DNA from 3 places in the Aurantimonas sp. DM33-3 genome. Region 2 is predicted to be linked to each of the others. Evidence: predicted binding sites of a transcription regulator. Region 2 holds the regulator's gene; each other region holds the start of a gene.

Region 1 (10,186 bases), on a different contig from region 2:
ATCGTCACCCGTTCCGGATCGCCGCCGAAGGCCGCGATGTTGTCGCGCACCCAGGCGAGCGCCAGCCGCTGGTCGAGCAGCCCGGCATTGGCGGCAAAGCGCGCGTCGCCGGGAAACAGTTCGGCAAAGCCGTTGAAGCCGAAGACGCCGAGCCGGTAGTTCAGCGTCACCACCACGGCATCGCCGCGGCGGGCGAGATCGGCGCCGGGATATTGCGATCCCGAGCCGATGATGAAGCCGCCGCCATGGATGAAGACGAGGACCGGCCGCGACCCGCGCGTGTCCGGCGTCCAGACATGCAGGTTCAGGCAGTCCTCGCTGAAGGTCCGCTTCAGCCCGGCAAAGGTGGCGAAGGGTTCGGCCAGAGCGCGGCGCTGGGGCGCTGCCGGCCCGTAGGCATCGGCGTCGAAGGTCCCCCGAAACGGCGCGGCGGGCCTCGGCGCGGCAAAGCGCAGGCGTCCGACCGGCGGCACGGCATAGGGAATGCCGAGAAAGCAAGCGATGCCGCCGATGCGGTTGCCCCGAACCCGGCCGCAGGGCGCCTCCGCCACCACCGATGCTGTCATGCGCGAACTCCTGTGCGGTTGGTGGCGAGTCGCACCGGCCCACCGGCGGCGAGCGGCGCCGCCCATGCTTTGCGTCCACCGATACGGGTGTTATAGGGCGCCGTGAGTTTCGGGCGTGGCACCGCGTCCTGCATTCATGCGGCCGCTCAGGGCCGCGTTTTCATTGCTTCAGGGGGAAGACAGAGATGGCGAAGATCAAGGTCGACAATCCGGTCGTGGAACTCGATGGCGACGAGATGACCCGGATCATCTGGCAGTTCATCAAGGACAAGCTGATCCATCCCTATCTCGACATCGACCTTGAATATTACGACCTCGGCATGGAGAACCGCGACGCCACCGACGACCAGGTGACGGTGGATGCGGCCAACGCCATCAAGAAGCACGGCGTCGGCGTCAAATGTGCGACGATCACCCCGGACGAGGACCGCGTCGCCGAATTCGGCCTGAAGAAGATGTGGCGTTCGCCCAACGGCACGATCCGCAACATCCTCGGCGGCGTCATCTTCCGCGAGCCGATCATCGCCAAGAACGTGCCGCGCCTGGTGCCCGGCTGGACCCAGCCGGTGATCGTCGGCCGCCATGCCTATGGCGACCAGTACCGCGCCACCGACTTCAAGTTCCCCGGCAAGGGCAAGCTGTCGATCAAGTTCGTCGGCGAAGACGGCGAGACCATCGAGCACGAGGTGTTCGACGCCCCGGCCGCCGGCATCGCCATGGCCATGTACAATCTCGACGAGTCGATCCGCGACTTCGCCCGCGCCTCGCTGAACTACGGCCTGCAGCGCGGCTACCCGGTCTATCTGTCGACCAAGAACACCATCCTCAAGGTCTATGACGGCCGCTTCAAGGACATCTTCCAGGAGGTGTACGAGGCCGAGTTCGAGGACAAGTTCAAGGCCGCCAAGATCACCTACGAGCACCGCCTGATCGACGACATGGTGGCCTCCAACCTGAAATGGTCGGGCGGCTATGTCTGGGCCTGCAAGAACTACGACGGCGACGTGCAGTCCGACACCGTGGCCCAGGGCTTCGGCTCGCTCGGCCTGATGACCTCGGTGCTGATGACGCCGGACGGCAAGACCGTGGAAGCGGAAGCCGCCCACGGCACCGTCACCCGCCACTACCGCCAGCATGAGCGCGGCGAGCAGACCTCGACCAACTCGATCGCCTCGATCTTCGCCTGGACCCGTGGCCTCGCCCACCGCGCCAAGCTCGACGACAACGCAGCCCTTGCCGAGTTCGCCTCGACGCTGGAGAAGGTCTGCGTGTCGACCGTGGAGAGCGGCCACATGACCAAGGACCTGGCGCTGCTGATCGGCCCGGACCAGCCGTGGCTGTCGACCACCGGCTTCCTCGACAAGGTCGACGAGAACCTGCAGAAGGCCATGGCCTGATCGCCAGCCCGACAGCTGAATGACGAAACGCCCGGCCTCACCGCCGGGCGTTTTCGTATGTGGAGACGAGACGGCGGCGTCTCTGGCAGGGCGCAGTGTCAGTCGGGCGCGCCTGCACGATTGCGGCACTGCGGACCGGCGCGGGCCGAGTGGCACAAACGTAAAAGGGGCGCCCGCGGCGCCCCTTGATCCTCGATAAGCGTGTGCGGTCGGCCTCAGCCCCCCGCGGCCTCGATCGCCGCTTCGACCGCGGCGACGGCCGCATCGGCCTTGTCCGCGTCGGGACCGCCGGCCTGCGCCATGTCGGGCCGGCCACCGCCGCCCTTGCCGCCGATCGCGACGCTCGCCTCACGCACCAGCGCCACCGCATCGAAACGGTCGGTCAGGTCCGCCGTGACGCCGACGACGACGCTGGCCTTGCCGGCATCGACGCTGACAAAGGCGACGACGCCCGAGCCCAGCTGGGTCTTGGCCTCGTCCACCAGGCCCTTCAGATCCTTGCCGGCAACGCCGTTGAGCACACGGCCCAGGAAGCCGACCCCGGCCACGACCTTCGATGCCGAACCGCCCTCGCCGCTCGCGCCATCGCCGGCCAGCGCCAGCCGCTTGCGGGCTTCCGCCAGTTCGCGCTCGAGCCGGCGGCGCTCTTCGACAACCGCTTCCAGGCGCGCCGGCGCATCGGCCGGCGAGACCTTGAGGATCGACGCCATCTGCCGGACGCGGGCATCCTGCGCGAGGAGATGATCCCGCGCCGCCTGGCCGGTCAGCGCCTCGACGCGGCGCACGCCGGCCCCGACCGCGCTCTCGCCCAGGATATGGACGAGGCCGATGTCGCCGGTGGCGTTCACATGGGTGCCGCCGCACAGTTCGATGGAGAAGGTCTTGCCGGCCTTCTCGCCTTCCTCGCCCGTGCCCATGGACACGACCCGGACCTCGTCGCCGTATTTCTCGCCGAACAGCGCCATGGCGCCCGATGCGATCGCGTCGTCCACCGCCATCAGCCGCGTCTCGACCGGGGCGTTCTGCAGGACGATGCCGTTGGCCAGCCGCTCGACCTCGGCGAGTTCGGCGGCATCGATGGGCTTGGGATGGGAAAAGTCGAAGCGCAGCCGTTCCGGCGCGACCATCGAGCCCTTCTGCGCGACATGGCTGCCAAGGATCTCGCGCAGGCCCTCATGCAGGAGATGCGTCGCCGAATGGTTGGCGCGGATCTTGGTGCGCCGGCCATGATCGACGATCAGGTCCAGCGGCATGCCCGGCTTCACCGTGCCCGACTTCACCTTGCCGCGATGGACGAACAGCCCCTCGGCGAATTTCTGCGTGTCGGCGATGACGATCTCGACGCCGTCGCCGCGCATGATGCCGGTGTCGCCAAGCTGGCCGCCCGATTCGCCGTAGAAGGGCGTCTGGTTGAGGACGATGGCCACCTCGTCGCCGGCACCCGCTGCGGGGACCTCGGCGCCGTTGCGCACCACCGCCATGACAGAGCCCTCGGCCCGCTCGGTGTCGTAGCCGAGGAACTCCGTCGCGCCGACGCGCTCGCGGATCGGGAACCAGATCGTCTCGGACGCGGCTTCACCGGAACCTGTCCAGCTCTTGCGCGCCTCGGCCTTCTGCCGCTCCATGGCGGTGTTGAAGGCGTCGAGATCGACCTCGATGCCGCGCTGGCGCAGCGCGTCCTGGGTCAGATCCAGCGGAAAGCCGTAGGTGTCGTAGAGCTTGAAGGCGGTCTCGCCGGACAGCTTGGCGCCGGCATCCATGCCCTCTGTCGCGTCGGTGAGCAGCGACAGGCCGCGGTCGAGCGTCTGCAGGAAGCGCCGCTCCTCCAGCTTCAGCGTCTCGGAGATCAGCGCTTCGGCGCGCACCAGTTCGGGATAGGCGCGGCCCATCTCGGCGACCAGCGTCGGCAGCATCTTGTAGAGCACCGGCTCGCGCGCCCCGAGCATCTTGGCGTGGCGCATGGCCCGCCGCATGATGCGGCGCAGGACATAGCCGCGGCCCTCGTTCGACGGCAGCACGCCGTCGGCGATCAGGAAGGCGGTCGAACGCAGGTGGTCTGCGATGACACGGTGGCTGGCGACGCTGTCACCCTCGGCGCGCGAGCCGATGGTCGCCTCGACGCTGGCGATCAGCGCCTTGAACAGGTCGATGTCGTAATTGTCGTGGACGCCCTGCAGGATCGCCGCGAAGCGCTCCAGCCCCATGCCGGTGTCGATCGACGGGCGCGGCAGCTCGACGCGATTGTCGGCGCTGAGCTGCTCGAACTGCATGAAGACGAGATTCCAGATCTCGATGAAGCGGTCACCATCCTCGTCCGGGCTGCCCGGAGGGCCACCGGGGATGCCCTCGCCATGGTCGAAGAAGATTTCCGAGCACGGGCCGCACGGGCCGGTCTCGCCCATCGCCCAGAAATTGTCGGAGGTCGAGATGCGGATGATGCGGTCGTCGGACAGGCCGGCGATCTTGCGCCACAACGCCGCCGCTTCCTCGTCCTCGGAATAGACGGTGACCAGGAGCCGGTCGGCCGGCAGCGCGAATTCCTTGGTGATCAGGTTCCAGGCGAGTTCGATCGCCCGGTCCTTGAAGTAGTCGCCGAAGGAGAAATTCCCCAGCATCTCGAAGAAGGTGTGGTGCCGCGCGGTGTAGCCGACATTGTCGAGATCGTTGTGCTTGCCGCCGGCGCGCACGCATTTCTGCGAGGTCGCAGCGCGCTGGTAGGGCCGCGTCTCGACGCCGGTGAAGACGTTCTTGAACTGCACCATGCCCGCATTGGTGAACATCAATGTCGGGTCGTTGCGCGGCACGAGCGGCGACGAGGCCACCCGCTCGTGATCGTTCTTCGCGAAATAGTCGAGGAACGCGGACCGGATTTCGTTGACGCCACTCATGAATGCGACCTTCGGAATACCTGCGGGAAGAGCCCGTCGCCGCGGCGCGCACGCCGTCAGCCTCGGGCAAAGGCGCGTTGTACAGAGGCCCGCTCCGCCTGTCCATCAGACCCCCCAACGCGAAACGGCCCACCCGGAAGGGCAGGCCGTCGCGCATGTCGTGCTGCCGTTGCCGATCAGGCGTCGGAATCGTCGCCCGGGCCGGTGTCGTCCAGAAGCTGCTCGGCGAGAAGACCGGCATTCTGGCGGATCAGCGTCTCGATCTCGTCGGCGACGGCCGGATTGTCGCGCAGGAACGACTTGGCGTTCTCGCGTCCCTGCCCCAGCCGCTGGCTGTTGTAGGAGAACCACGCGCCCGACTTCTCGACGATGCCGGACTTCACGCCCAGATCGACCAGCTCGCCGGTCTTGGAGACGCCCTCGCCATACATGATGTCGAACTCGACCTGCTTGAACGGCGGCGCCAGCTTGTTCTTGACCACCTTGACCTTGGTCTGGTTGCCGGTGACCTCGTCGCGGTCCTTGATCGCGCCGATGCGGCGGATGTCGAGACGGACCGAGGCGTAGAACTTCAGCGCGTTGCCGCCCGTCGTCGTCTCGGGCGAGCCGAACATGACGCCGATCTTCATGCGGATCTGGTTGATGAAGATGACCATGCACTTGGAGCGCGAGATCGAACCGGTGAGCTTGCGCAGCGCCTGGCTCATCAGCCGGGCCTGCATGCCGGGCAGCGAATCGCCCATCTCGCCCTCGATCTCGGCGCGCGGCGTCAGCGCGGCGACCGAATCGACCACCAGCACGTCGATCGCGCCCGAGCGCACCAGCGTGTCGGTGATCTCCAGCGCCTGCTCGCCGGTGTCCGGCTGCGAGATCAGGAGGTTCTCCAGATCGACGCCCAGCTTGCGGGCATAGACCGGGTCGAGCGCGTGCTCGGCATCCACGAAGGCGCAGACGCCGCCCTTCTTCTGGGCTTCGGCAATGGTGTGCAGTGCCAGCGTCGTCTTGCCCGAGCTTTCCGGACCATAGACCTCGACGACGCGGCCCTTCGGCAGGCCGCCAATGCCGAGCGCGATGTCGAGGCCCAGCGAGCCGGTGGAAACGGTCTCGATCTCGACGATCTTTTCGTTCTCGCCGAGCCGCATGATAGAGCCCTTGCCGAAGGCTCTCTCGATCTGCGACAGCGCGGCGTCGAGCGCCTTGTTCTTGTCCAACGAATTATCCTCGACAAGCCTGAGTGAATTCTGTGCCATGAGAGACGAGACCTTATTCCACGCGTTGGACGGGGGTGCAATGACGAGCCGCACCATCACCATGTACTCTTTTTGTTCCCGTTCCGCAAGCCCGCGATCCCGGTTTGTTCCGTTTCCGCGCGCTGCGGCGAATCGCTTCGAGGCGATGGATTTCTGAAGTTTTGATGAAGAGCCCGCCCATGACCGCCCCCCTGATCTATGCCGCCGGTGCGGCCCATATCGACCGGCGCGCGATCTCGGACGCGCCCTTCATCCCGCATGCCTCCAATCCCGGGCGGCTGGTGGATTGTCCCGGCGGCGCGGCCTTCAACGCGGTTCAGGCCATGGTCCAGGCCGGAGCGACGATCAGCCTGCACAGCGCCCGCGGCGGCGATCCGGACGGGCGCCGCGTCACCGACGCGATCCGCGCCCTCGGCGTCACCGACCTGTCGGTCACCTGGCTCGACCGCATGACGCCCACCTACACCGCCGTTCTCGACGACAAGGGCGAACTCGTCGCCGGCATCGCCGACATGGCGCTCTACGACCTCCTGGTGCCGCGGCTGTTCACCAAGAGCGCCGTGCGCGCCGCGATCGGCAAGGCCGACGGCGTCCTCGTCGATGCCAACCTGCCGTCCGACGCGATCGCGACGATCACCCGGGAGGCGGCGGGCAAGCCGGTCGGCGCGATCGGCGTCTCGCCGGCCAAGATCGGCCGCCTGCAGGAATCGCTCGCCAACATCTCGGCGCTGTTCCTCTCCTATGCCGAGGCCGCCAGCCTCGTCGAGGCGACGACGGGCACCAGCCCGCAGCTCATCGCCGAACTGCTGGGCGAGCTCGGCGTCCATCGCGCCGTGGTGACCGATGGTCCGCGCGAGGTGATGATCATCGACGGCGAGACCGTCCTCCTGCAGCAGCCGCCCACCGTCGTTCCGAAGGACATCACCGGCGCCGGCGACAATCTGGCCGGCACCGCCTTTGCGGCTTTGTGCGCCGGCACGCCCTGGCTCGACGCCGTGCGCGCCGGCATCGTCGCCGCCTCGTTGCGGATTTCGTCCGATCCGTTATCCCCGGACGCATTGTCGCGGAGGATCGCCGAGGGCGTCGCCGCGCTGCATGATCCCCGCGCACCGGAGCCTGCGTCTTGACCTCTGCCCTGCCCTATACGGCCTCCGCCGAAATCGCCGACGCGCTTGCTTCGAAGGCGCCGATCGTCGCGCTGGAATCGACCATTATCACCCATGGCATGCCCTATCCGCGCAATCTCGCCATGGCCGAGCGGGTCGAGGCGATCGTCCGCGAGGAAGGGGCTGTGCCGGCGACCATCGCCGTCCTCGACGGCCGGCTGCGGATCGGGCTCGAGCCCGCCGAGCTCACGGCCCTTGCCACCGCGAAAGACGTTCTGAAGGTGTCGCGCGCCGACCTCGCCTATGCCCTGGCCACCGGCCGCACCGGCGCGACCACGGTCGCCGCCACGATGATCGCCAGTGCGCTCGCCGGCATCGGCGTCTTCGCCACGGGCGGAATCGGCGGCGTCCATCGCGGCGCTGAGACCAGCTTCGACATCTCCGCCGATCTCGAAGAGCTGGCGCGCACGCCGGTCATCGTCGTCTGCGCCGGCGCCAAGGCGATTCTCGATCTGCAGAAGACGCTGGAAGTGCTGGAAACCAAAGGCGTTCCGGTGGTCGGCTACGGCACCGACGATCTGCCGGCCTTCTGGTCGCGCAGCTCGGGCCTGCCGGTCCCGCTGCGCCTCGACAGTGCCGCCGAAATCGCCGGCTTCCAGGCTGCCCGCGACAGTCTCGGCATCGATGGCGGCATGCTGGTGACCAACCCGCTCGACGCAGCCTTGGCGATCGATCGCGGCGAGGTCGACGGCTGGATCGCCCAGGCGCTTGTCGATGCCGAGGCGGAGGGGATCACCGGCAAGGCCGTGACGCCCTTCCTCCTCGCCCGCATCTTCACCCTCAGCGGCGGTCGCTCGCTGGAGGCCAATATCGCGCTGGTCGAGGCGAATGCCCGGCTTGCGGCCAGGATTGCGGTCGCCCGGCAGGGCTGAGCCGCCGGGGCGGCCGGAAACCTATTCGTCGAGCATGTTCTTGACCGCCACGGCCAGCTCGCGCAGCGAGAACGGCTTGGCGAGGAAGCCGAACTTCTCGCCCTCGGGCAGGTTCTTGGCAAAGGCATCCTCGGCATAGCCGGAGACGAAGATGAACTTCAGCTCCGGCCGCGTCTTGCGCATCTCGCGCAGCAGCGTCGGGCCGTCCATCTCGGGCATCACCACGTCGGAAACGACGAGCTCGATCTGGCCGTCGAGTTCTTCCATCACCTCCAGCGCCTCGATGCCGGACGCTGCCTCGTGGACGTCGTAGCCGCGCATCTTCAGCGCGCGCACATTGCCGGCCCGCACATGGTCCTCGTCCTCGACGAGCAGGATCGAGGCGGTGCCCGACAGGTCGACCTTGGCGTTGACCGGCGCGGCCACCGCATCGCTCTTGGCCGCCGTGACCTGCGCCGGGATATGGCGCGGCAGGAAGATGCGGAAGGTCGTGCCCTCGCCAGGCTTGGTGTCGACGAAGATGAAGCCGCCCGACTGCTTGACGATGCCGTAGACCATGGAGAGGCCGAGGCCGGTGCCCTTGCCGATGTCCTTGGTGGTGAAGAACGGCTCGAAGATGCGCTCGGCGACCTCGACCGGCATGCCCGTGCCGGTGTCGGAGATCTCGGCGAGCACATAATCGCCCTCGGTCATTTCCGCGTAGCCGAAGGCCGCGGCCTCCGCCGCCTCGACATTGCGGGTCGAGATGGTGATGGTGCCGCCGTCCGGCATCGCGTCGCGGGCGTTCTGCACCAGATTGGTGATCACCTGCTCGAACTGGCCGATATCGGCCATGACCGGCCACAGGTCGCGCGCATGATGGCGCTCCAGCTTGGCATGGTCGCCGCTGACCCGCTTCAGGAGGAGATGCATGTCGGCGACCACGTCGGTCAGGTTCAGCATCTTCGGCCGCATGGTCTGGCGGCGCGAATAGGCCAGCAGCTGGCGCACCAGCGAGGCGGCGCGGTTGGCGCTCTGCTTGATCAGCAGCAGGTCCTGGAACGAGGGATCGCCGGTGCGGTGGTTGAGCAGCAGGAAGTCGACCGAGGCGGTGATGATCGTCAGGACGTTGTTGAAGTCGTGGGCGATGCCGCCGGCCAGATTGCCGATGGCCTGCATCTTCTGGCTCTTGGCGAACTGCTCCTCGAGGGCCCGCTGCTCGGTGATGTCGACGCCGTAGAGGATGACGACTTCTTCGGTGTCCGATCCCGAATTCGGGATCGGGCTGACATAGAAGCGCACGGCGCGGGTCCGCTCGCCCTCGATCTCGGCGTCGATCGGCGGCACGCCCGCCTGCCCTTCCATGGCGGAGCCGAGCGCCTGCTGGAAACCGTCGCGGCCGGCCGCCAGGATACTGGACTCGATCGCCGCGGTGCCGTTCGCCGCCTCGTTGCCGAAGATCTGCCGGAACACCGCATTCGAGCGCACCGCGCGGCCCTGCCGGTCGAGGACGGCGATCGCCATGGGCGAGGAGTTGAAGAAGCGGGTGAAGCGGGCCTCGGCGACCTCCACCGGGCTGGCGGCGTGATTGTCGCCGCTGCGGTTGAGAACCAGCGTGCGCACCGTGCCCGGCGCGGCCACGTCGTCGGCGACCGGCTTGCGCAGGAGGCGCACCGGCAGGCTGCGCCCCGACTTGGTGATCAGGTCGAGGTCGATGGCGGTGGTGTCCAGCGCATCGGCGCCGTCCTGCGGCAGGGTCAGGAGCGGATGCGACGCCTCGGGCACGAATTCCAGGATCGAGCGGCTGAACGGCCGGAACTCGACCAGATCGACGCCGAGCCAATCGGCCAGCGTGGCGTTGAGATAGGCGATCTTCAGATTGCCGTCGGTGGCGAAGAAGCCGGCCGGCGCGCGGTCGAGATAATCGATGGCGTGCTGCAGATCCTGGAACGAACTCTCCTGGTGCTTGCGCTCGGAGGTGATGTCGAGGATCTGCCAGGCGTGCAGCGTGCCGTTCGAGGTGTTCAGCGGGCGCACCGAGGCGCGGTACCAGTGCGGCGTCGGGTCG
Region 2 (10,186 bases):
TCCGGCATCGCCTCCGCGTCTCCTGATCCTGCCGGGGTCGCGCCGCGGCGAGATCAACCGGCTGATCGACGATTTTGGCCGTACCTTCGATGTCCTTCGGGAGCGTATGCCGGGCGTCACGGCGGTCATTCCGGCGCTCGAACGGCATCGTGGTCTGATCGAACAGAAGATCGCCGGTTGGGAGGTGAAGCCCGAGATCGTCACCGGCGAGACCGCGAAATGGTCGGCCTTTGCCGAAGCCGACGCGGCGCTGGCGGCCTCCGGCACGGTGTCGCTGGAGCTGGCGTTGGCCGATGTTCCGATGGCGCTGGCCTACCGGCTCGACCCGGTGGCCTACCAGTTCCGGCACCTGATTTCGGCCTGGACGGCGGCAATGCCGAACTTCATCGTCGGCCACGCGCTGGTGCCGGAGCATTTCCACGAATTCGTGCGCCCGGAAATGCTGGCCCGCCGGCTCGAGCGGCTGATGACGCCGACGCCGGAGCGGGCGGCGCAGCGCGCTGGCTTTGCCGACATCCGCGAGATGATGCGGATCGACGTTGCGCCGGGCGAGGCGGCCGCCGCGATCGTCCTCGATTGCATTGCGCGCGGCAGGACTTCCATCCAGACATAGAAACGGGCGCCGCAGCGCCCGTTTTTCTTTGATCTCGAGGCGGCTAAGCCTCAGCCGCGCTCGTCGACGGCGACGTAGTCGCGCATCTCGGCGCCCGTATAGAGCTGGCGGGGACGGCCGATCCGCTGATGCGGGTCCTCGATCATCTCCTTCCACTGGGCGATCCAGCCGACCGTGCGCGCCACGGCGAAGAGCACCGTGAACATGGTGGTCGGGAAGCCGAGCGCCTTCAGGGTGATGCCCGAGTAGAAGTCGACATTCGGGTAGAGCTTCTTCTCGATGAAGTACTCGTCGGTCAGCGCGATGCGCTCGAGCTCCATCGCCACTTCGAGCAGCGGATCGTCCTTGATGCCGAGTTCGTCGAGGACCTCGTGGCAGGTCTGCTGCATGATCTTGGCGCGCGGATCGTAGTTCTTGTAGACCCGGTGGCCGAAGCCCATCAGGCGGAACGGATCGTTCTTGTCCTTGGCCCGCGCAATGAACTCGGGGATGCGGTCCTTGGTGCCGATCTCCATCAGCATGTTGAGCGCAGCCTCGTTCGCGCCGCCATGGGCAGGGCCCCAGAGGCAGGCGATGCCGGCGGCGACGCAGGCAAACGGGTTGGCACCCGAAGAGCCGGCCAGCCGGACCGTCGAGGTCGAGGCGTTCTGCTCGTGATCGGCGTGGAGGATGAAGATCCGGTCCATGGCCCGCGCCAGCACCGGGTTGATCCGGTAGGGTTCGCAGGGCACCGCGAAGCACATGTGCAGGAAGTTCTCGGCATAGGCGAGATCGTTGCGCGGATACACGAAGGGCTGGCCGATATGGTACTTGTAGGCCATCGCCGCGATGGTCGGCATCTTGGCGACCATGCGCAGGCTCGCCACCATCCGCTGGTGCGGATCCGCGATATCCGTCGAGTCGTGGTAGAATGCCGACAGGGCGCCGACCGAGCCGACCATGACGGCCATCGGATGCGCGTCGCGGCGGAAGCCCGTGTAGAACCGGCTCATCTGCTCGTGGACCATGGTGTGCCGGGTCACGCGGTAGACGAAATCGTCCTTCTCGCGGGTCGTCGGCAGTTCGCCGTAGAGCAGCAGGTAGCAGGTCTCCAGGAAATCACCGCGCTCGGCGAGCTGGTCGATCGGGTAGCCGCGATGCAGCAGCACACCCTCGTCGCCGTCGATATAGGTGATCTTGGATTCGCAGGACGCCGTCGAGGAGAAGCCCGGGTCGTAGGTGAAGAGACCGGTCTGCTTGTACAGCGCGGTGACGTCGACGACGTCCGGTCCGATGCTGCCGCTGCGAACGGCCAGATCCGCATCTTTCTGACCCAATGTGAGCTTCGCCGACTGTTCCGTCATGCGTTTTCCCTTCGATGATAGCCGCTCAGGTATCGACCTCTCGCAGCGCACACAGATTGTTCAGATGCCTGACTACTCCAAACCCAGGAGTGCGACAAGTTTCCGATCACGCAATGTGTTGCGCCGCAATAGTCCTGTCCTTGGTCAGGCCGACTGATCGCCCAGCCGCGCCAGCGATTCGTCCCGGCCCAGCACGGCCAGTACATCGAACACGCCCGGGGAGGTGGTGCGGCCGGTCAGGGCCGCCCGCAGGGGCTGTGCCGCCTTGCCCAGCTTCAGGCCGTTCTCCTCGGCATAGGCGCGTACTATGGCCTCCAGCTCCGCCGCAGACCAGTCCGGGGCCGCCTCGAAGCGCTTGGCGAGGGCGCCTACGATTTCGCGGCCGCCATCGTCGAGAATCGCCGCCGCCTTGTCCTCGAAGGACAACGGCCGGTCGGCGAAGAGATAGGCGGTGCTCTCGGTCAGCTCGACGAGGGTCTTGGCGCGCTCTTTCAGCCCGGGCATGGCCGCGGTCAGCTTGGATCGGATTTCGTCGTCGGAGCGGGTCTTCAGGATGCCGCCATTGGGCAGCACGTCCCGCTCGGCCATCAGCATGTCGACCAGATCGGCGTCGTCGCTGCGCCGGATCCAGTGGCCGTTGAGCGCTTCCAGCTTGGCGAAGTCGAAGCGCGCAGCGCCCTTGTTGATCTCGCCGAGATCGAACCATTCGATCATCTCCTCGGTGGAGATGATCTCGGAATCGCCATGGCTCCAGCCGAGCCGCACGAGGTAGTTGCGCAGCGCCACCGGCAGATAGCCCATGGCCTGGTAGGCCTCGATGCCCAGCGCGCCGTGGCGCTTCGACAGCTTGGCGCCGTCCGCGCCATGGATCAGCGGGATGTGCGCCATGACCGGCACGTCCCAGCCCATCGCCTTGTAGATCAGCGTCTGGCGGCCAGCATTGGTCAGGTGGTCGTCACCGCGGATGATGTGGGTGACGCCCATGTCATGGTCGTCGACGACCACGGCCAGCATATAGGTCGGGCTGCCGTCTGAGCGCAGCAGCACCAGATCGTCGAGATCCTTGTTGGGAAAGCGGACGTCACCCTGCACCTTGTCACGGACGATCGTCTCGCCCTCCAGCGGCGCTCGCAGGCGGATCACCGGCTTGACGCCCTCGGGGGCCTCGGACGGGTCGCGGTCGCGCCAGCGGCCGTCATAGCGCGGCGGACGCTTCTCGGCGCGCGCGGTCTCTCGCATCTCTTCCAGTTCGGCCTGGCTGGCGTAGCAGCGATAGGCCTCGCCCTTGGCGAGCATCTCCTCGACCACCTCGCGGTGGCGGTCCGCCCGCTCATACTGCGACACCGGCGGCTCGTCTGCGGTCAGGCCCATCCAGTCGAGCCCGTCGATGATCGCCTGGACCGCCGGCTCGGTCGAGCGGGCGCGGTCGGTGTCCTCGATCCGCAGCAGCATCTTGCCGCCCGTTGCCCTGGCGTAGAGCCAGTTGAACAGCGCCGTGCGCGCGCCACCGATATGCAGGAAGCCCGTCGGCGAGGGGGCAAAGCGGGTCACGACGGCGTCCGTCATGGTCTCTCCGATATTGATACGCTGAGTGTTGGGAGCGATCGGCGTGGATCGCTTTCGCTTGGCGGCTGTGTACCATAGGCGAGGGGAGAGACAAGCCGACGGGACCGGACGGCATGGACAGCGCCAGCGATCGCGACGAACGCGCAGGCGCGGCCTTCGGGCGGCGCGACGCCGTTCGGGCAGCGTTCCGGCGCTGGCGGGCGACGATCGTGCTGCCGCCGCGTAGCCGTTGGCGCCGTCTCGGCCGGGAATGGCTCGCCGACCAGTTTGCCGCCGAGACCCGCGCCCGTACCGGTTTTCTCCTGGTCCCGCTCGGCCTGATGATCGGCGTGGCGCTCGTCCACGGCGCCGGCTGGGCCCCGAATGTCTGGCTGACCGTCCTTGCCGCCATCGCCAGCCTCGGCCTCGCGCTGCGCCGTATGGGACGCCCCGTTCTGCACCCGATGCTGATCCTCGCGGGCTTCACCTTCGTGGGTACCGCCCTTGCGATCGGCGAGATTCAGCGCACCGAAACGACGATCCTGTCCGGCCAGGCGACGGTGCGCATTGCCGGTCCCGTCCTCTCGCGAGAGCGGACGGAGGACGGACGCTATCGCTATGTGATCGCAGTCGCAGAAACCGAGCGGCCAGTCCTGTCGCGACCGCCGGAGCGAGTGCGCATCGTCGTCGGCAGCCGACATGAGCCGATCGCGCCCGGCGGCCTCTATCGCGGCCTCGTCCGGCTCGGGCCGCCGTCCGGTCCGGCATTTCCCGGCAGCTACGACTTTGCCATGGCGCCGTTCTTTGCCGGGATCGGAGCCTATGGTTATTCGCTCGGCGCGCCGGAGGCCGAGCCGACGCCGTCCACGGCAAGCGACGATGGACGCGGTCTTCTGGCCGAACTGCGGCATCTGCAGACGCAGACGCGCCTCGCCCTGACCGAGCGCATCAGCATGGTGATCGGCGGCCGGGAAGGCGCCATCGCCGCGGCCCTCATCACCGGCGAACGCGCCGGTATCCCCGACGATGCCCGCGAATGGCTGCGCGGCACGGGGCTCGCCCACGTCCTGTCGATCTCGGGCCTGCACATGGCGATCGTCGCCGGCTTCGCCATGCTGGCCGTGCGGTCGTCGCTGTCCCTCGTGCCGGCCATCTCGCTGCGCCTGCCGGCGAAGAAGATTGCGGCCTTTGTCGCGCTGGCCGTCGCGGCGATCTATCTGGCGATCTCGGGCGCCAATGTCGCGACCCAGCGATCCTTCGTGATGCTGGCGATCATGCTCGGCGCCGTGCTGATCGACCGCCCCGCCCTGACGCTTCGCAACGTGGCGATCGCTGCCATCGTCGTCATCCTCGTCGCTCCGCATGCGGTGATGACCGCCAGCTTCCAGATGAGCTTTGCGGCGACCGTGGCGCTGATCGGCGGCTATGCGGCCCTGTCGCAATGGCGCGCGGGGCGCGAACGCGGCCGCGAGACGGATAGGGGCGTCGCCGGCAAGATCCTGGTCGCGCTCTCTGCGATCATGGTCACGTCGCTTCTGGCGGGATCGGCAACCGCGCCTTATGCCGCCTATCACTTCCACCGGATGGCGGCCTTCGGCTTCGTCGCCAATCTCCTGACCATGCCGCTCTTCACGCTGTGGATCATGCCGCTGGCGCTGGTGGGAACGCTGCTGATTCCGTTCGGGCTCGACGCCTGGCCGTTCCAGGCGATGGGTGCCGGCCTCTGGCTCGTCCTCGAGATCGCCCGCAACGTCTATGCCTGGCTGCCGGACCAGGCGATCGGACGCATGACCGCATCGGGACTTCTGCTGCTGACGGCGGCGATCCTCACCGCGTCCTGTCTGGCAAGCCGGTTGCGCTGGCTTGGCCTGCCGCTGGCACTCGCCGGATTCGTCGCAGCGCCCGACAGGACGGTCCCACCGGAACTGCTGATCTTCGAGGACGGCAAGGAGGTCGCGACTCTCGCGGCGGAGGGCCAGCTTGCTTTCCTTCGTGCAAGGCCCAGCGGTTTCATCGCGGAACAATGGGAGCGGGCCTTCGAGGCGCGGGCGCCGCGGGGCACGGACACCGAGCGGATCCGTGCGACGATTCCCGCCGAGTGCGCGGCCAAATACTGCCGCTTCACCACGCGCGGCGGCCTGCGGGTGGTCTGGACTGAGGATTATGCCCGCACGGGCGATGCCTGCGACGAGGCGGATGTTGCCATCGTCTCACGGGCGATCCGGCTGACGGAATGCCGATCCGGCGCCTTTCTGGTGACGCTGCGCACGCTGCGGCGGACCGGCTCGCTGGCGATCGGCCGGGAGGCGGCGACAGGCCGGCCCCGCATCGTGCCGGCGGTCAGCGATCCGCCCGAACGCTGGAACGTTCACCGGCTGGCGCCCTGGCCGGAATACTGGCGCAAGCCAGCCGCGCCAGACCCGCCGGTACCCGTCACGCAGCCGGCCTCGGCGACCGTCAGCAATGGGGGCCCGGCCGGTTCAGGCCGAACCGCGACGGTTGGGCCCTGAGCGAGGACGAGCCGGTTTCGGGCCTCAACGCTTCGGGCGCGAGTCGCGAGGACCTATCACCCGTTCTGCACCGACCGCGTTCCGTCCGGAGCGGTCAGTAGCGGCGGATCAGGCCGATCAGCTTGCCCTGGACCTTGACCCGGTCCGAGCCGAAGATCCGGGTTTCATAGGCCGGATTGGCCGCCTCCAGCGCGATGGTGTCGCCGCGACGGCGGAAGCGCTTCAGGGTCGCTTCCTCGTCGTCGACGAGGGCGACCACGATCTCGCCCGGCGTCGCCGTGTCGCCCCGGCGGATGACCACCGTGTCGCCGTCGAGAATGCCGGCCTCGATCATCGAATCGCCCTTCACTTCGAGGGCGTAATGTTCGCCGCTGCCCAGCATGTCCGGCGGAACGACGATGGAATGGGTGTTGTGCTGGATGGCCGAGATCGGCACGCCGGCGGCGATCCGCCCCATGACAGGGATGGCCGTCGAGGCGGACGCCTTGGCCGGCGCCGGTTGCGCCGTGGGGGCGGGCCGGGCGGTATCGCGACTGCCTTCGATGACGCTCGGCTTGAAGCCGGTGCGCCCGACAGGTGCCGGGCGGTTGCCCTGAATCGACTCGGGCAGTTTCAGGATTTCCAGCGCCCGGGCCCGGTTGGGCAGGCGGCGGATGAAGCCCCGCTCCTCGAGCGCGGTGATCAGGCGGTGAATGCCGGACTTGGACCGCAGGTCCAGCGCGTCCTTCATTTCATCGAAGGACGGGGGCACACCAGTCTCGCGCACCCGATCGTTCACGAAGACCAGAAGATCGTGCTGCTTGCGCGTCAGCATCCGGGCGACTCCTCAAAACAAAACCTGAACAAACCTATCTGTTCTAGTTGTGTTCCGCAAGTGGCTCCAGCGCCGTCAGGGGGACGTAATCGCAGGGATCGCCTGCTTCGGCCGGTGCGGCGCGGACCGGGCGCACGAGCAGGGCATCGGCCGCAGCATAGATCGACAGCAGCGAGGAATCCTGGCGCGACAACGGCACGATACGGGGTGGGCCGGCGCCATCCGGTTCGATCCGGGCGCGGACGAAATCCGTGCGGTCGCCATTGTCCGACATCGGCGCGGCGAGAACGCCCCGGCGGTACAGCGGACGCGCGGGACGGCCCGCGAGGCGCCGGACCAGCGGTGCCAGGAAGAGGGTGGCGGCGACCATGGAGGAGGCGGGGTTGCCGGGCAGGCCGACGACCCGCATGTCGCCCAGCCTGCCGGCCATCAGCGGCTTGCCGGGGCGCATGGCCACTTTCCAGAAGTCGAGGGAGACGCCATGGGCGGCGAAGACCTTGCCGACGAGATCGTGGTCGCCGACCGAGGCGCCGCCGATGGTGACGAAGATATCGGCGCCGTCGGCGATCGCCTGCGTCAGCTGGGCATCGATGGCCGCTTCCCGGTCGGGCGCGATCCCGCAATTCAGCGGCAGGCCGCCGGCCTCGCGCACCAGCGCAGCGACGCCGAAGGTGTTGGAGGCGACGATCTGCGAGGGGCCGATGGGTTCGCCGGGCAGGACGAGCTCGTCACCGGTCGCCAGGATCGCCACGCGGGGCCGGCCGCGTACCGGGATCGACGGATGGCCGCCGCTGGCGGCCAGCGCGATGGCGCCCGGGGTGAGCACGGTGCCGGCGGTGAGAAGCGGCGTGCCGGCTGCGAAGTCGATTCCCGCCGGGCGGATGTGCTGGCCGACGACGACCGGCGCCGTCGCCGTGACGGTGCCGTCCCGCCGGTCGGCGTTCTCCTGGATCAGGATGGCGTCGGCGCCGGCCGGGACCGGCGCTCCGGTGGAGATGCGGATGGTCTCGCCTGGCTGCAGCGTGCCGTCATAGGCATGGCCGGCGGCCGATTCGCCGACGAGCCGCAGGGAGGGGAAGGGCGCTTTGTCGCCAAGGTCGGCGGCGCGGACCGCGTAGCCGTCCATGGCGGAGGCGTCGAAGGCCGGCTGGGTGCGCCGCGAGGCGAGGTCCGCGGCCAGAATGCGGCCCGACGCGTCGCGCAGGGGCAGCGTCTCGGTTCGGTCGAGGGGGCGGGCGTCCTCGACGAGGAGACGATAGGCCTCCTCGACGGGGATGAGACTCACGACGCGGCGTCCGCCGACCAGTCGCCGGAGCGGCCGCCGGATTTCGCCAGGAGGCGGATGCCGCTGATGGTCATGGTGCGGTCGACCGCCTTGGCCATGTCGTAGATGGTGAGGCAGGCGACCGAGACGGCCGTCAGCGCCTCCATCTCGACGCCGGTCTTGCCGCCGACCCGCGCCGTCGCGGTGACCCGCAGGCCGGGCAGCGCAGGCTCGGCGGTGATCTCGACACCGATCTTCTCCAGCATCAGCGGATGGCAGAGCGGGATCAGGTCGTGGGTCTTCTTGGCGCCCATGATGCCGGCAATGCGGGCAATGCCAATGACGTCGCCCTTCTTGGCCTCGCCGGCCAGGATCAGGTCGAGCGTCGCCGGCTCCATCATCACGAAGCCTTCGGCCTCAGCGACGCGGCGCGTGCGCTCCTTGTCGCCGACATCGACCATGGACGCGGCGCCGGTGGCGTCGAGATGCGTCAGCGTGGCGTCGCGCGGATCGCTCATGCGGGCACCGTGATGGCAGGATCGCCGCCGATCAGCGCCCGCGTCGCGGCCTCGACGTCCTCCTGACGCATCAGGCTCTCGCCGACGAGGAAAGTGCGGATGCCGTGCCCGGCGAGACGCTGGCAATCGGCATGGGTGAAGATGCCGCTTTCGCCGACCAGGACGCGATCGTCGGGCACGAGGGCGGCCAGCCGCTCCGCGGTGTCCAGCGAGGTCTCGAAGGTGCGCAGATTGCGGTTGTTGATGCCCAGCAGCGGCGAGGCGAGGGCAAGCGCCCGCTCGGTCTCGGCCTCGTCATGCACCTCGACCAGCACGTCCAGGCCATAGGCGACGGCCGCGGCTTCGAGGTCGCGGGCAAGGGCGTCGTCGACCGCGGCCATGATGATGAGGATCGCGTCGGCGCCCCAGGCGCGGGCCTCGGCCACCTGATAGGTGTCGTAGAGAAAATCCTTGCGCAGCGCGGGCAGGCTCGTCGCCGCGCGCGCCGCCGTCAGGAAGGACGGATCGCCCTGGAAGGACGGCGTGTCGGTGAGAACGCTGAGACAGGCGGCGCCGCCGCGCTCATAAGCGGCTGCGAGGGCGGGCGGGTCGAAATCCTCGCGGATCAGGCCCTTGGACGGGCTCGCCTTCTTCACTTCGGCGATGAGCGCAAACTCGCCGGCGCGATGGCGCGCGCCAAGCGCCGCCGCAAAGCCGCGCGGCGGCTCGACGGACGCGAACTGGCCTTCGAGATCGGCCTGCGAGATCCGCTGCTTGGCGGCGGCGATCTCCTCGCGCTTGTAGGCTTCGATCCTCTGCAGGATGTCGCTCATTTGGTTTCCCCCGCAATCGCCTGGGTGACCGCGGCCAGCCGCTCCAGCGCGGCGCGGGCGCGGCCGCTGTCGATGGCGTCGGCCGCCTTGGCGATGCCCTCGCGTAGATCGGCCGAATGGCCCGACATGACCAGTGCGCCGGCCGCGTTCAGGAGGACGATCTCGCGATAGGCGTTGTCGGCTCCGTCGAGAACGGCGCGCAACGCCGTAGCATTGGTCGCGGCGTCGCCACCCTTGATGTCGGCCAGCGGCCAGCGGCGCAGACCGACATCCTCCGGCTCGATGGCGAACTGGCGGATCTCGCCATTCTCCAGCGCCGCGACTTCGGTCGTGCCGCAGACCGTCATCTCGTCGAGACCGTCGCCATGGACGAGCCAGGCGGATTCGGTGCCGAGCGCGCGCAGCGTCTCGGCCATCGGCACCAGCCATTCACGCGAGAACGAGCCCAGAAGCAGCTTGCCGACGCCGGCCGGGTTGGACATCGGTCCGAGCAGGTTGAAGATCGTGCGGGTGCCGAGCTCGACGCGGCTCGGGCCCACGAACCGCATGGCGGCGTGGTGGGTCGGCGCGAACATGAAGCAGATGCCGGCGTCCGCGAGGGCCCGCGAAATGGCATCGGGCTTCAGGTCGACATTGACGCCGAGCGCCATCAGGACATCGGCCGCGCCGGATTTGGACGACAGGGCACGGTTGCCGTGCTTGGCGACGACGAGGCCGCAGCCGGCCAGAACGAAGGCGGAGCAGGTGGAGACGTTCAGGGTGCCGGC
Region 3 (10,186 bases), on a different contig from region 2:
GCCTTCTTCGATTCCGACGTGCGCTGGCTGGAGCATTACGGCTTCCGCCCGCTCGACATGCCGACCCTGTTCGGCGGCCTGTCGACGTGACATTGATGACCGCCGCCGTGTCTTTCTCGGACCTGCGGCGCGTCGTTCCGAGTTGACTGTCCACCCGCAAGCAGGAGCCTTCGCCATGTCGGCACGCATGACCGTCCTCGAAGTGATTGCCGTCGTGGCCGGCGCGGTCATCGGCCTTCTGGCGCTCGACTTCGCCAGCTGGCTGTTTGCCGATACGAGCTTCTTTGCGCTCCTGGCCTCGCCCGGCCGCATCGTCGTGGCGCTGGTGACGGTCGGCCTCTTCGCCTTCTACTACCGCTCCATGTCCCAGACCCCGGCGGCGCTGGCGTCGTTCTTCACCGGTGTCGGCCTGCCGGCGATCCTCGACCGCTTCGGCTTCGATTCGCTGCTGCCCTGGGGCACGCTGCTCGTCCTCTATGTGGTCTTTGCCATCGTCGCCCTGCTGACCTATCGCTTCGTCCATGCCACGGCGCTGGCGCAGGGTGTCGCCGACGACATCGCCGGGACGAAGCGGCGCGACGATTTCTGAGCTCCGTGGCCGGAGCGCCCGCGGGCGCCTCGGCGAAGACACGCGCGCCGCGGCCCCGCAGCCATCCGGCGCATTTCCCACGGCCGATCGGCCCGTCCGCAACGAGACTGAATCGAACCGATGAAATTCACGCTTTCCTGGCTCAAGGACCATCTCGACACCGACGCCTCGCTGGCCGAGATATGCGAACGCCTGACCATGATCGGCCTCGAGGTCGAGGCCGTCGACGACCGCGCCGTCTTCGCGCCCTTCCGCATCGCGCGGGTGCTGAGCGCCGAGCGCCACCCGGACGCCGACAAGCTGCAGGTGCTGAGCGTCGACGCGGGCCCCGAGGTCAATGACGGCAAGCCGCTGCAGGTGGTCTGCGGCGCGCCCAATGCGCGGGCGGGGATGGTCGGCGTTCTGGCGACGCCGGGCACCTATGTGCCGGGCATCGACACCACCCTGTCGATCGGCCGCATCCGGGGCGTCGAATCCCACGGCATGATGTGCTCGGAGCGCGAGCTTGAGCTGTCCGACAGCCATGACGGCATCATCGATCTCGCGGCGGACGCGCCGGTGGGCACGCGCTTTGCCGATTATGCCGACCTCGCCGACCCGGTCATCGAGATCAATCTGACGCCGAACCGGCCCGACGCCACCGGTGTCGCCGGCATCGCCCGCGATCTCGCCGCCTCCGGCATGGGCACGCTGAAGACCGCCGCGCCCGAGCGCATCGAGGGCGAGGGCGACTGCCCGGTCGCCCTGTCGGTGGAGAGCGCGACCTGCACCGGCTTTGCCCTGCGCAAGGTGTCGGGCGTCGCCAACGGCGCCTCGCCGGAATGGATGCAGAAGCGGCTGAAGGCGATCGGCCTGCGCCCGATCAACGCGCTCGTCGACATCACCAATTACGTCACCTTCGACCGCGGCCGCCCGCTGCACGTCTTCGACGCCGCCAAGGTCGCCGGCGACCTCGTTGTGCGCGATGCCCGCGACGGCGAGGAGGTGCTGGCCCTCGACGAGCGGACCTACACCCTGTCGGCCGGCATGTGCGTCATTGCCGACGTCAACGGCGTCGAATCCATCGCCGGCATCATGGGCGGCGAGCATTCGGGCTGCGATGCGGCGACGACCGACGTCCTGATCGAATCGGCGCTGTGGGACCCGCGCGCCATCGCCCGCACCGGCCGCAGCCTCGGCATCATCACCGATGCACGCTACCGCTTCGAGCGCGGCGTCGATCCCGACTTCATGGAGCCGGGCCTCGATCTGGCGACGCGCCTTGTCCTCGATCTGTGCGGCGGCACGCCATCGCGCCGCGTCGTCGTCGAGAGCACAACGCCGGCGCCGGCGCCCATCGTCCTGCCCTTCACCGAGACCGAGCGCCTGACCGGCATCCAGGTGGACCGCGACCGGCAGGTCGCCATCCTGGAAAGCCTCGGCTTTGCCGTGTCGCCGGAAGGCGAGACCGCCAGCGTCGTCAGCCCGAGCTGGCGGCCGGACATCGACGGCAAGGCCGATCTCGTCGAGGAAGTCATGCGCCTCGTCGGCGTCGACACGATCGCGCCGCAGCCGCTGCCCTCGGCCGGTGCCGTCGGTGGGCGCATCCTCACCGTGCCGCAGATCCGCGACCGCGCCGCGCGCCGGGCGCTGGCCGCCCGCGGCATGGTGGAGACGGTGAGCTACAGCTTCATCGCCGAGAGCCACGCCGCGGCCTTCGGCGGCGGCGCGGCCGCGCTGAAGCTGGAGAACCCGATCTCGGCCGACATGTCGGACATGCGGCCGTCGCTGCTTCCGGGCCTGATCACGGCGGCGGCGCGCAACGCCGCCCGCGGCCATGGCGACACGGCGCTGTTCGAGGTGGCGGCGATCTACCGCTCGGACGAGCCGGACGGCCAGTTGCGCGTCGCCGGCGGCCTGCGCCGCGGCACCGCCATCATGTCCGGCGGCGGCCGGTCGTGGAACGGCAATGCCTCCGCCGTCTCGGTGTACGACGCCAAGGCCGACGCCATCGCGGCGCTGGAGGCGGCCGGCGCGCCGGTCGACCGGCTGATGATCGAGGCGCCGGCGAGCGATTGGTACCATCCGGGCCGCTCCGGCCGGATCAAGCTGGGGCCGAAGGTGGTGCTGGCGGAGTTCGGCGAATTCCATCCGAAGACGCTGAAGACGCTGGATTCCTCCGGGCCCCATTGCGGTTTCGAGGTGTTCCTCGACGCGATCCCGACGCCCAAGCGCAAGGCGACCCGCACCAAGCCGGTGCTGTCACTCTCGGCCTTCCAGCCGGTGCGCCGCGACTTCGCCTTCGTCGTCGATAGCGACGTGGACGCGCTGAAGCTGGTGCGCGCCGCCGAGGGCGCCGACCGCAAACTGGTGGGCGAGGTCCGCGTCTTCGACGTCTTCACCGGCGCCGCGCTCGGCGAGAACCGCAAGTCGGTGGCGCTGGAAGTCACCCTCAATCCGGTCGAGCGGACCCTGACCGAAGAGGATCTGGAGGCGGTGTCCGCCAAGATCGTCGCCCAGGTCGAAAAGGCCACCGGCGGCACGCTGCGGGCGTAACGGTCCGCAGCGTCGGGCGGGCCGAAGGCGCGCGTTGCTGCGGCACAATGGCGTGTGTGCTGCTGCGCAGCGGGCCGCATCGGCGCTGAGGCGTGGGCCCTCGGGTTGAACCCGAGGATGACGCGCATTGATGGAGTGCGCAGCCTGTCGAGGGGATCACAACGTCCCAGAGCGCAAGCGCGCGGCGTCCGCCACCGGGCGGCGGTCGGCTAAGTGGGCCGCCTGATGGCGTGGCGGCTTTGTGGTCGCGGCTGTGGCGTGCAGCTGCGTCGCAGGTGTCGATGGCCGAGCGACGGCTGGTTTCCTGTCCGAACAAACCTCGGACTGCGTCAATTCTTCTGCGCCATCCAGACCTTGTGGATCGCACCCTGCGGCTCGTCGAAGACGGCCATGCGCACGGCGAAGCCGGCCTCCGCCAGGAGCACCCGGTAACCGGCATCCGAGTAGCTGGCATAGGCGAAGGGCACGTCGAACATCGTGTCGCGGACGCTCGAATGGGACGGCCCGCTGGTGAACAGCAGCCAGCCGCCGGGGCGCAGCCAGGCCGCGAAGCGGCCCAGCATCGCCGTCTGGTCGCCATGGTCCAGATGAAAGAAGCTGTCCCAGGCGACGATTGCATCGAAGGACACGGCCGGAAGATAGGCCCGCATGTCGCACAGGATGGTCCGCACCTGCGGGTAGGCCCGCTGGAAATGCGCCAGCATGGCCGCCGAGCCGTCGAGGGCGGTGATCGAAACACCGGCCTCCAGCAGATGCGCCAGCCCCGCGTGACCGGTGCCGCAGCCGCAATCCAGGAGCCGCGCCCCGGCCGGAAGCGCCGCCGCCAGTTGCGCATAGAAGGGCGGCTCCCACGGCTTCAGCCGGCGCGCGGCCTCGAAGCGGTCGGCGATGAGGTCGTAGCCCGCAACGGCGGGGTGAAGCTCCGCGCTCATCTTGCCGTCATGCCGCGGCGGCCAGCCGCTCGCCGGCCATGCGGTAGGAGATCGCCTCGGCCAGATGGATCCGCCGGACCATGTCGTCACCGTCGAGATCGGCGAGGGTGCGCGCGACCTTGAGGATGCGGTGATAGGCGCGGGCGGAGAAGCGCATCTGCTCGGCCGCCTCCTGCAGCAGTGTCCGGCCCTCCCGGTCGGGCTCGGCGACGCTTTCGATCAGGGCGGCCGGACAATGGGAGTTGCGGGTCGAGCCGGGCAGGCCGAGGCTCTCGTAGCGCTCCGTCTGCAGGGCGTGCGCAGCGGCGACGCGCGCCATGACGTCGGCCGAGGATTCCGCCGGTTGCGGCTTGATCAGGTCGGCGGCCGTCACCGCCGGCACGTCGACGCGGATGTCGATCCGGTCCATCAGCGGCCCGGAGATGCGGGCCTGGTAGTCGGCGGCGCAGCGCGTGCCGCGGGCACAGCTGCGGCCCGGCTCGCCGGCCATGCCGCATCGGCAGGGATTCATCGCGGCGACGAGCTGCATCTTGGCCGGGTAGGTCACCCGGTGATTGGCCCGGGCGATGACGCTTTCGCCGGCCTCCAGCGGCTGGCGCAGGGAATCCAGCACGACCGGCGAGAATTCGGGGAATTCGTCTAGGAACAGGATGCCGCGATGGGCGAGCGAGACCTCGCCGGGCCGCGCCCGCAGGCCCCCGCCGACCATCGCCGCCATGGAGGCCGAATGATGCGGGGCCCGGAACGGCCGGCGATCCGACAGCTTGCCGCCGGACAATTCCCCGGCGATCGAGGCGATCATCGACACTTCGAGGAGTTCGCGCGGCGTCAGCGCCGGCAGGATCGACGGCAGGCGCTGCGCCAGCATCGACTTGCCCGAACCGGGCGGGCCGACCATCAGGAGGTTGTGGCCGCCCGCCGCGCTGATCTCCAGCGCCCGCTTGGCGACGATCTGGCCCTTGATCTCGGCAAGGTCCGGCAGGTCGGACGGCGCGGCCCGGATGGCCGGCTCCGGCCGCGCGATGATCTGCGTGCCGCGGAAATGATTGGCGATCTGGATCAGGCTGCGGGCAGCGACGATGTCCATGTCCTGGCTCGCCCAGGCCGCCTCCGCGCCGCTCTCGGCCGGGCAGATCAGGCCGAGGCCAATGGCATTGGCGCCCATCGCCGCCGGCAGGGCCCCCGCGACCGCGGTGGTCATGCCGTCGAGGGAGAGTTCGCCGAGAACGACATAGCCGGCCAGCGCGTCGGACGGAATCGCGCCGAGTGCCGCCATCAGGCCGAGGGCGATCGGCAGGTCGTAATGGCTGCCCTCCTTGGGAAGGTCGGCGGGGGCGAGATTGACGGTCACCTTCTTCGGCGGCATCGACAGGCCGGAGGCATGCAGGGCCGCCTGGACGCGCTCGCGGCTCTCTGCCACCGCCTTGTCCGGCAGGCCGACGATCTGGATGCCGACCTTGCCCGGCGCTACCATCACCTGCACGTCGACGGGAATCGCCTCGATGCCCTGAAACGCCACCGTCTTGACCCGCGATACCATCGCCACCACCCCTCGTGATGAACTCCGGCCCACTCATTTCGCCGGAAAGCGACGTTAGGTAAGCATGGAAATCGGAATGAAACAAGAACAGGACAGAAACAAATCGGCGCCAGAGTGAGTCGCGGTCCAGCGACGGCTCGATGGTTAAGCCATCGTTAACGCGTCAAGCGGATGTCGCGCGCCGCGTGCGACTCAAAGCTGCGCCATGAGGAAGACGGTGGCCGACAGGGCCAGCAGGCCCGCCGCCATGAAGCCGCCGTTCCAGACCACCCCGACGCGGAAGGCGCTGGTATGGCCGAGCCGGCCGATCAGCAGCGTCGTCGCCGTGAAGGGCGAGGAGGCGCCGGTGAGCGCCCAGCCGGCGGTCAGCGCGACGACCACGACATTCGGCGACACGCCCATGGCTGCCGCCGACGGCAGCAGGGGCGCCAGCAGCGACACCGACAGGATCGGGTTCATGCCGAGCTGGCCGAGCAGCGGGATGATCCAGACGATGGCGACGAGGATCACCGAGACCGGGATGGCGTCCAGCGCCAGGGCCTGATCGGCGATCACCGGCTGCAGCAACTCGCCGCCGGTGGCGCCGATGAAGCCGGCCATGACCAGAAGGATCAGCTCGGACTGGAAGGAGGGGATGTCGATGAGGGCCAGCCGCTTCAGCTGCGTCGCGGTGCGCGCCGCCGTTCCGCTCTCGCCGCGGGACTGGATGACGATCCAGCCGATGGCGATGGTCGGCACCAGCAGCATCACCACGGCAATCACCCGCAGCCCGGTCAGAAGCTCGAGCACCGCGACGCCCGAAAAGAGCAGGACGAGCAGCGCCAGGAGCGGCTTCAGGTCGCGCCAGCCGCCGATCGGGTCGCGCCGTGCTGGCGCCGGCTGGGTCAGCTTCGGCTTGAAATAGGTGTCGAGCGCCCAGCCGATGAAGGTGACGAGGGCCGCGTTGAAGATCGCGAAGACGGCTGCCCCGCTCCATGACGAGCCGGGAATGACCGAGGTGGAGATCGCCATGGCGAAGGCCAGCGGCGACCAGGTGAGCGAGGCAACGAAGCCGCGCTGGATCGCCAGCAGCATGCGCCGGTTGCGGATCTCGCGGATCTCGGCGTTGGGCTCGCGGCTGGCGATGCTTTCGGTCAGCCCGCCCAGAAGCGAGATCGCGCCGTAGCTGAGGATCAGCGCGAAGAGATGGCCGCCCGTGGTCAGCGCCAGATAGCGTTTGCCGGGCGGCTGGCTGGCGAGATACTGCCCGCACCGTTCGATGGCCGGCGAGGCGGCGGCGGGGCCGCGCAGCGAGGCGAGCGCGATGAAGAAGGCCGCGATGAACCCGCCCTGTTCGAGCCCCTTCACCGTGATGGCGAGCCAGTCGGCACGGGTGAAGAGGGCGATGGCGACGAGGCCGAAGCCGAGCGCCACGAAGGCCTGGCGCGACCAGGGCGCCCGCGGCGTGGCGAGAACCAGGAAGACGAGGATGCCGCCGGCCGCGACCAGCCCGGCGCCCGCGCTGCCCACCCATTCGCGCAGAAGGATGGCGACGCCCGTGACGATCAGAACGACACCGATGAGACGGTCGATCAACGCTTGCGAACTCCGCGGAGGGACGAGGCGGCGGGAAACTCTCTCTGTCTTAGCATTCCCGGGCGGCGCGTCACGTCTCGCCGGCGAGATTTGCACCGGATCGTCGCCTGGGGATCGGTGAGCGGCGCGGGGCTGAGAGGGTTTGTCAGGCGGGCAGACCGGCGGTATGACGCGCCATGTCCCTGACCGTCGCCACCTTCTATCGTTTTGTCACGCTCGACGACCTTCCCGCGCTGAAGGCCGAGCTCGCCGCCTTGTGCGCCGACACCGGCACGCGCGGCACGATCCTCATCGCCCCGGAGGGGATCAACGGCACGCTGGCGGGCCCGCAGGACGGCGTGGAGACGATGGTCGCGCATCTCGACCGGCGCTGCGGCATCGGGCGCGGCGAGCTGAAATTCTCGGCCGCCGAGGACTGGCCCTTTGCCCGCACCAAGGTGCGCATCCGGCCGGAGATCATCACCATGCGGGCCCCCGAGGCCGATCCCTCCCGGCGCGTCGGCACCTATGTCGCCCCTTCCGACTGGAACGCCCTGATCGACGATCCGGAGGTGCTCGTCCTCGACACCCGCAATCGCTACGAGACCAAGGTCGGCGGCTTTGCCGGGGCGGTGGATCCGGCGATCGACAGCTTCACCGACTTCAAGGCCTATGTGGAGACCGCGCTCGATCCGGCCGAGCACCGCAAGGTGGCGATGTTCTGCACCGGCGGCATCCGCTGCGAGAAGGCCTCGGCCTACATGCTGTCCAAGGGGTTCGAGAGCGTCTTCCACCTCAAGGGCGGCATCCTGCAATATCTCGAGGACGTGTCGCAGGAAGACAGCCGCTGGGAGGGCGACTGCTACGTCTTCGACGGCCGCGTCGCCGTCGGCCACGGGCTGGCCCGGACGGACTGGACCGCCTGCTATGGCTGCGGCCAGCCGCTGTCGCCGGAAGAGCGCGCCGACCCGGCCTTCGAGGAGGGGGTCTCCTGCGCCCATTGCATCGACCGGCTGACCGAGGAGAAGGCCGCATCGCTGCGCGAGCGCCAGCGCCAGATCATGCGGGAGACGGGACGCGGCTGAGCGGCCTGCCGGCCGTCAGAAGGGCAGCCCCACATAATTCTCGGCAAGCGATGTCTGCGCCGCCTCGGAATCGGCCAGATAGTCGAATTCCGCCTCCTGGATCCGCTGCGAAAAGGCGCCGTGCTCCTCGAAGCGGTGGATCATCGAGGTGAACCACCAGGAGAAGCGCTCGGCCTTCCACACCCGCGCCAGCGCGGTTTCGGAATAGGCCTCTAGCAGGCCGTCGTCCTTGTCGAGATAATGGGCGATCAGGGCGCGCGAGAGATAATGGATGTCGGAGACCGCCAGGTTCAGCCCCTTGGCGCCGGTCGGCGGCACGATATGGGCGGCATCGCCCGCGAGGAACATCCGGCCGTAGCGCATCGGCTCGGCGACGAAGGAGCGCAGCGGCGCCAGCGACTTCTCGATCGACGGCCCACGCACCAGATTGCCGGCGACCGCGGAGGGCAGCCGGGCCTGCAATTCGTCGAAGAAGCGCTCGTCCGGCCAGTTGGCGACGTCGTCGTCGGCGTCGCACTGGATGTAGTAGCGCGAGAGCTGCGGATTGCGCAGCGAGCACAGCGCGAAGCCGCGGCTGTGATTGGCGTAGATCAGCTCCTCCTGGATCGGCGGCGTGCGGGACAGGACACCGAGCCAGGCGAAGGGATAGACCCGCTCGAAGGTCTCGATGCTGGATGCTGGGATCGCCTGCCGGCAGACGCCGTGGAAGCCGTCGCAGCCGGCGATGAAGTCGCATTCCAGCCGCTGTTCGCCGTCGCGCGTACGGTAGGTGACGAAGGGCGCGCTGCCGGTGATGTCCTGCGGCGCGACGTCCTCGACCTCGTGCATGACCGGCACGCCGGCCTCGTCGAGGGCGTCGTAGAGATCGTGGGTCACCTCGGTCTGGCCATAGACCGTGACGGTCTTGCCGCCGGTCAGTTCGCGCAGGTCTACATGCAGCATCTCGCCGCGCCAGGCGATGTCGAAGCCGTCATGGACGAGGCCCTCGCGGTCCATTCGCGCGCCGAGGCCGACAGTGCGCAGGAGATCCGTGGTGCCCTGTTCGAGGACGCCGGCGCGGATGCGCGACAGGACGTAGTCGCGGCTCTTGCGCTCCAGGACGACGCTTTCGATGCCGGCGCGGTGCAGGATGAGCGCGAGCAGCAGGCCGGCCGGGCCACCGCCGATGATGACGACGCGGGTGCGGGTGGTCGTCACGCGGCGTTCCGCCGATGTGCGGCCGCGGTACGGGCCTTGATCTCGCGCAGGGTGGAGAGCTCCAGTTCGGTCGGCGGCGGCGTCTCGCCGACATCGGCCGCATAGACGACATCCCAGTCGCAGCTCGCCGCGATCGTCTCGCGCGAGGCGCCGGGATGGATGGAATTGACCTCGAATTCTTTGGTCTCGGGATTCGGCCGCCAGACCGCCATGTCGGTGACCAGCAGCGTCGGCCCCCTGGTGGTGATGCCGAGATCCTGGCGGTCCGAGCCGCCCTTGCCGTGACCGAAGGAGGTGAAGAAGTCGATCGCCTTCACCATGCCGCGCTTCGTCTGCTTCATGGTGATGAACACCTCGCCGCAGGACGAGGCGATCTCCGGCGCGCCGCCGCCGCCGGGCAGGCGGGTCTTCGGATGGGCGTAGTCGCCGATCACCGTGGTGTTGATGTTGCCGAAGGGATCGAGCTGCGCCGCGCCCAGGAAGCCGATGGAGATGCGGCCGCCCTGCAGCCAGTAGCGGAACATCTCCGGCACCGAGACGGTGGTGAGCGCGGTCTCGCAGAGTTCGCCGTCGCCGATGGACAGGGGCAGGACGCTCGGCGCCGTGGCGATGGTGCCGCTCTCGTAGATCAGCGTGATGTCCGGCGCATGGGTGAGCCGGGCGACGTTGCAGGCGGCCGAGGGCGCACCGATGCCGACGAAGCAGACGTCGTCGTTCGACAGCGCCCGCGCGGCGGCGATGGTCATCATCTCGT

The links. The regulator LexA, encoded in region 2, represses DNA repair genes until DNA is damaged. The targets are predictions, from matches to a motif close to TGTTCNNNNTGTGTTCNG.
Region 1: the regulator LexA is predicted to act here: its motif matches at 6,164-6,181, upstream of recA (recombinase RecA).
Region 3: the regulator LexA is predicted to act here: its motif matches at 5,669-5,686, upstream of H9Q09_RS03095 (YifB family Mg chelatase-like AAA ATPase).

What each region holds. Positions count from the first base shown of each region.
Region 1 is NZ_JACSGS010000009.1:121,523-131,708, forward strand. It holds gene H9Q09_RS13820 (carboxylesterase family protein) at 1-566, opposite strand, end outside; gene H9Q09_RS13825 (NADP-dependent isocitrate dehydrogenase) at 752-1,963, shown strand; gene alaS (alanine--tRNA ligase) at 2,179-4,851, opposite strand; gene recA (recombinase RecA) at 5,028-6,101, opposite strand; gene H9Q09_RS13840 (PfkB family carbohydrate kinase) at 6,281-7,228, shown strand; gene H9Q09_RS13845 (pseudouridine-5'-phosphate glycosidase) at 7,225-8,139, shown strand; gene H9Q09_RS13850 (PAS domain-containing sensor histidine kinase) at 8,161-10,186, opposite strand, start outside.
Region 2 is NZ_JACSGS010000001.1:450,900-461,085, reverse strand. It holds gene lpxB (lipid-A-disaccharide synthase) at 1-613, shown strand, start outside; gene gltA (citrate synthase) at 664-1,956, opposite strand; gene gltX (glutamate--tRNA ligase) at 2,101-3,522, opposite strand; gene H9Q09_RS02535 (ComEC/Rec2 family competence protein) at 3,636-6,011, shown strand; gene lexA (transcriptional repressor LexA) at 6,106-6,825, opposite strand; gene glp (gephyrin-like molybdotransferase Glp) at 6,869-8,110, opposite strand; gene moaC (cyclic pyranopterin monophosphate synthase MoaC) at 8,107-8,607, opposite strand; gene trpC (indole-3-glycerol phosphate synthase TrpC) at 8,604-9,419, opposite strand; gene trpD (anthranilate phosphoribosyltransferase) at 9,416-10,186, opposite strand, start outside.
Region 3 is NZ_JACSGS010000002.1:67,727-77,912, reverse strand. It holds gene pheS (phenylalanine--tRNA ligase subunit alpha) at 1-90, shown strand, start outside; gene H9Q09_RS03110 (hypothetical protein) at 176-589, shown strand; gene pheT (phenylalanine--tRNA ligase subunit beta) at 710-3,124, shown strand; gene H9Q09_RS03100 (class I SAM-dependent methyltransferase) at 3,454-4,056, opposite strand; gene H9Q09_RS03095 (YifB family Mg chelatase-like AAA ATPase) at 4,064-5,596, opposite strand; gene H9Q09_RS03090 (hypothetical protein) at 5,789-7,171, opposite strand; gene H9Q09_RS03085 (rhodanese-related sulfurtransferase) at 7,348-8,235, shown strand; gene pobA (4-hydroxybenzoate 3-monooxygenase) at 8,251-9,432, opposite strand; gene H9Q09_RS03075 (CoA-transferase subunit beta) at 9,429-10,186, opposite strand, start outside.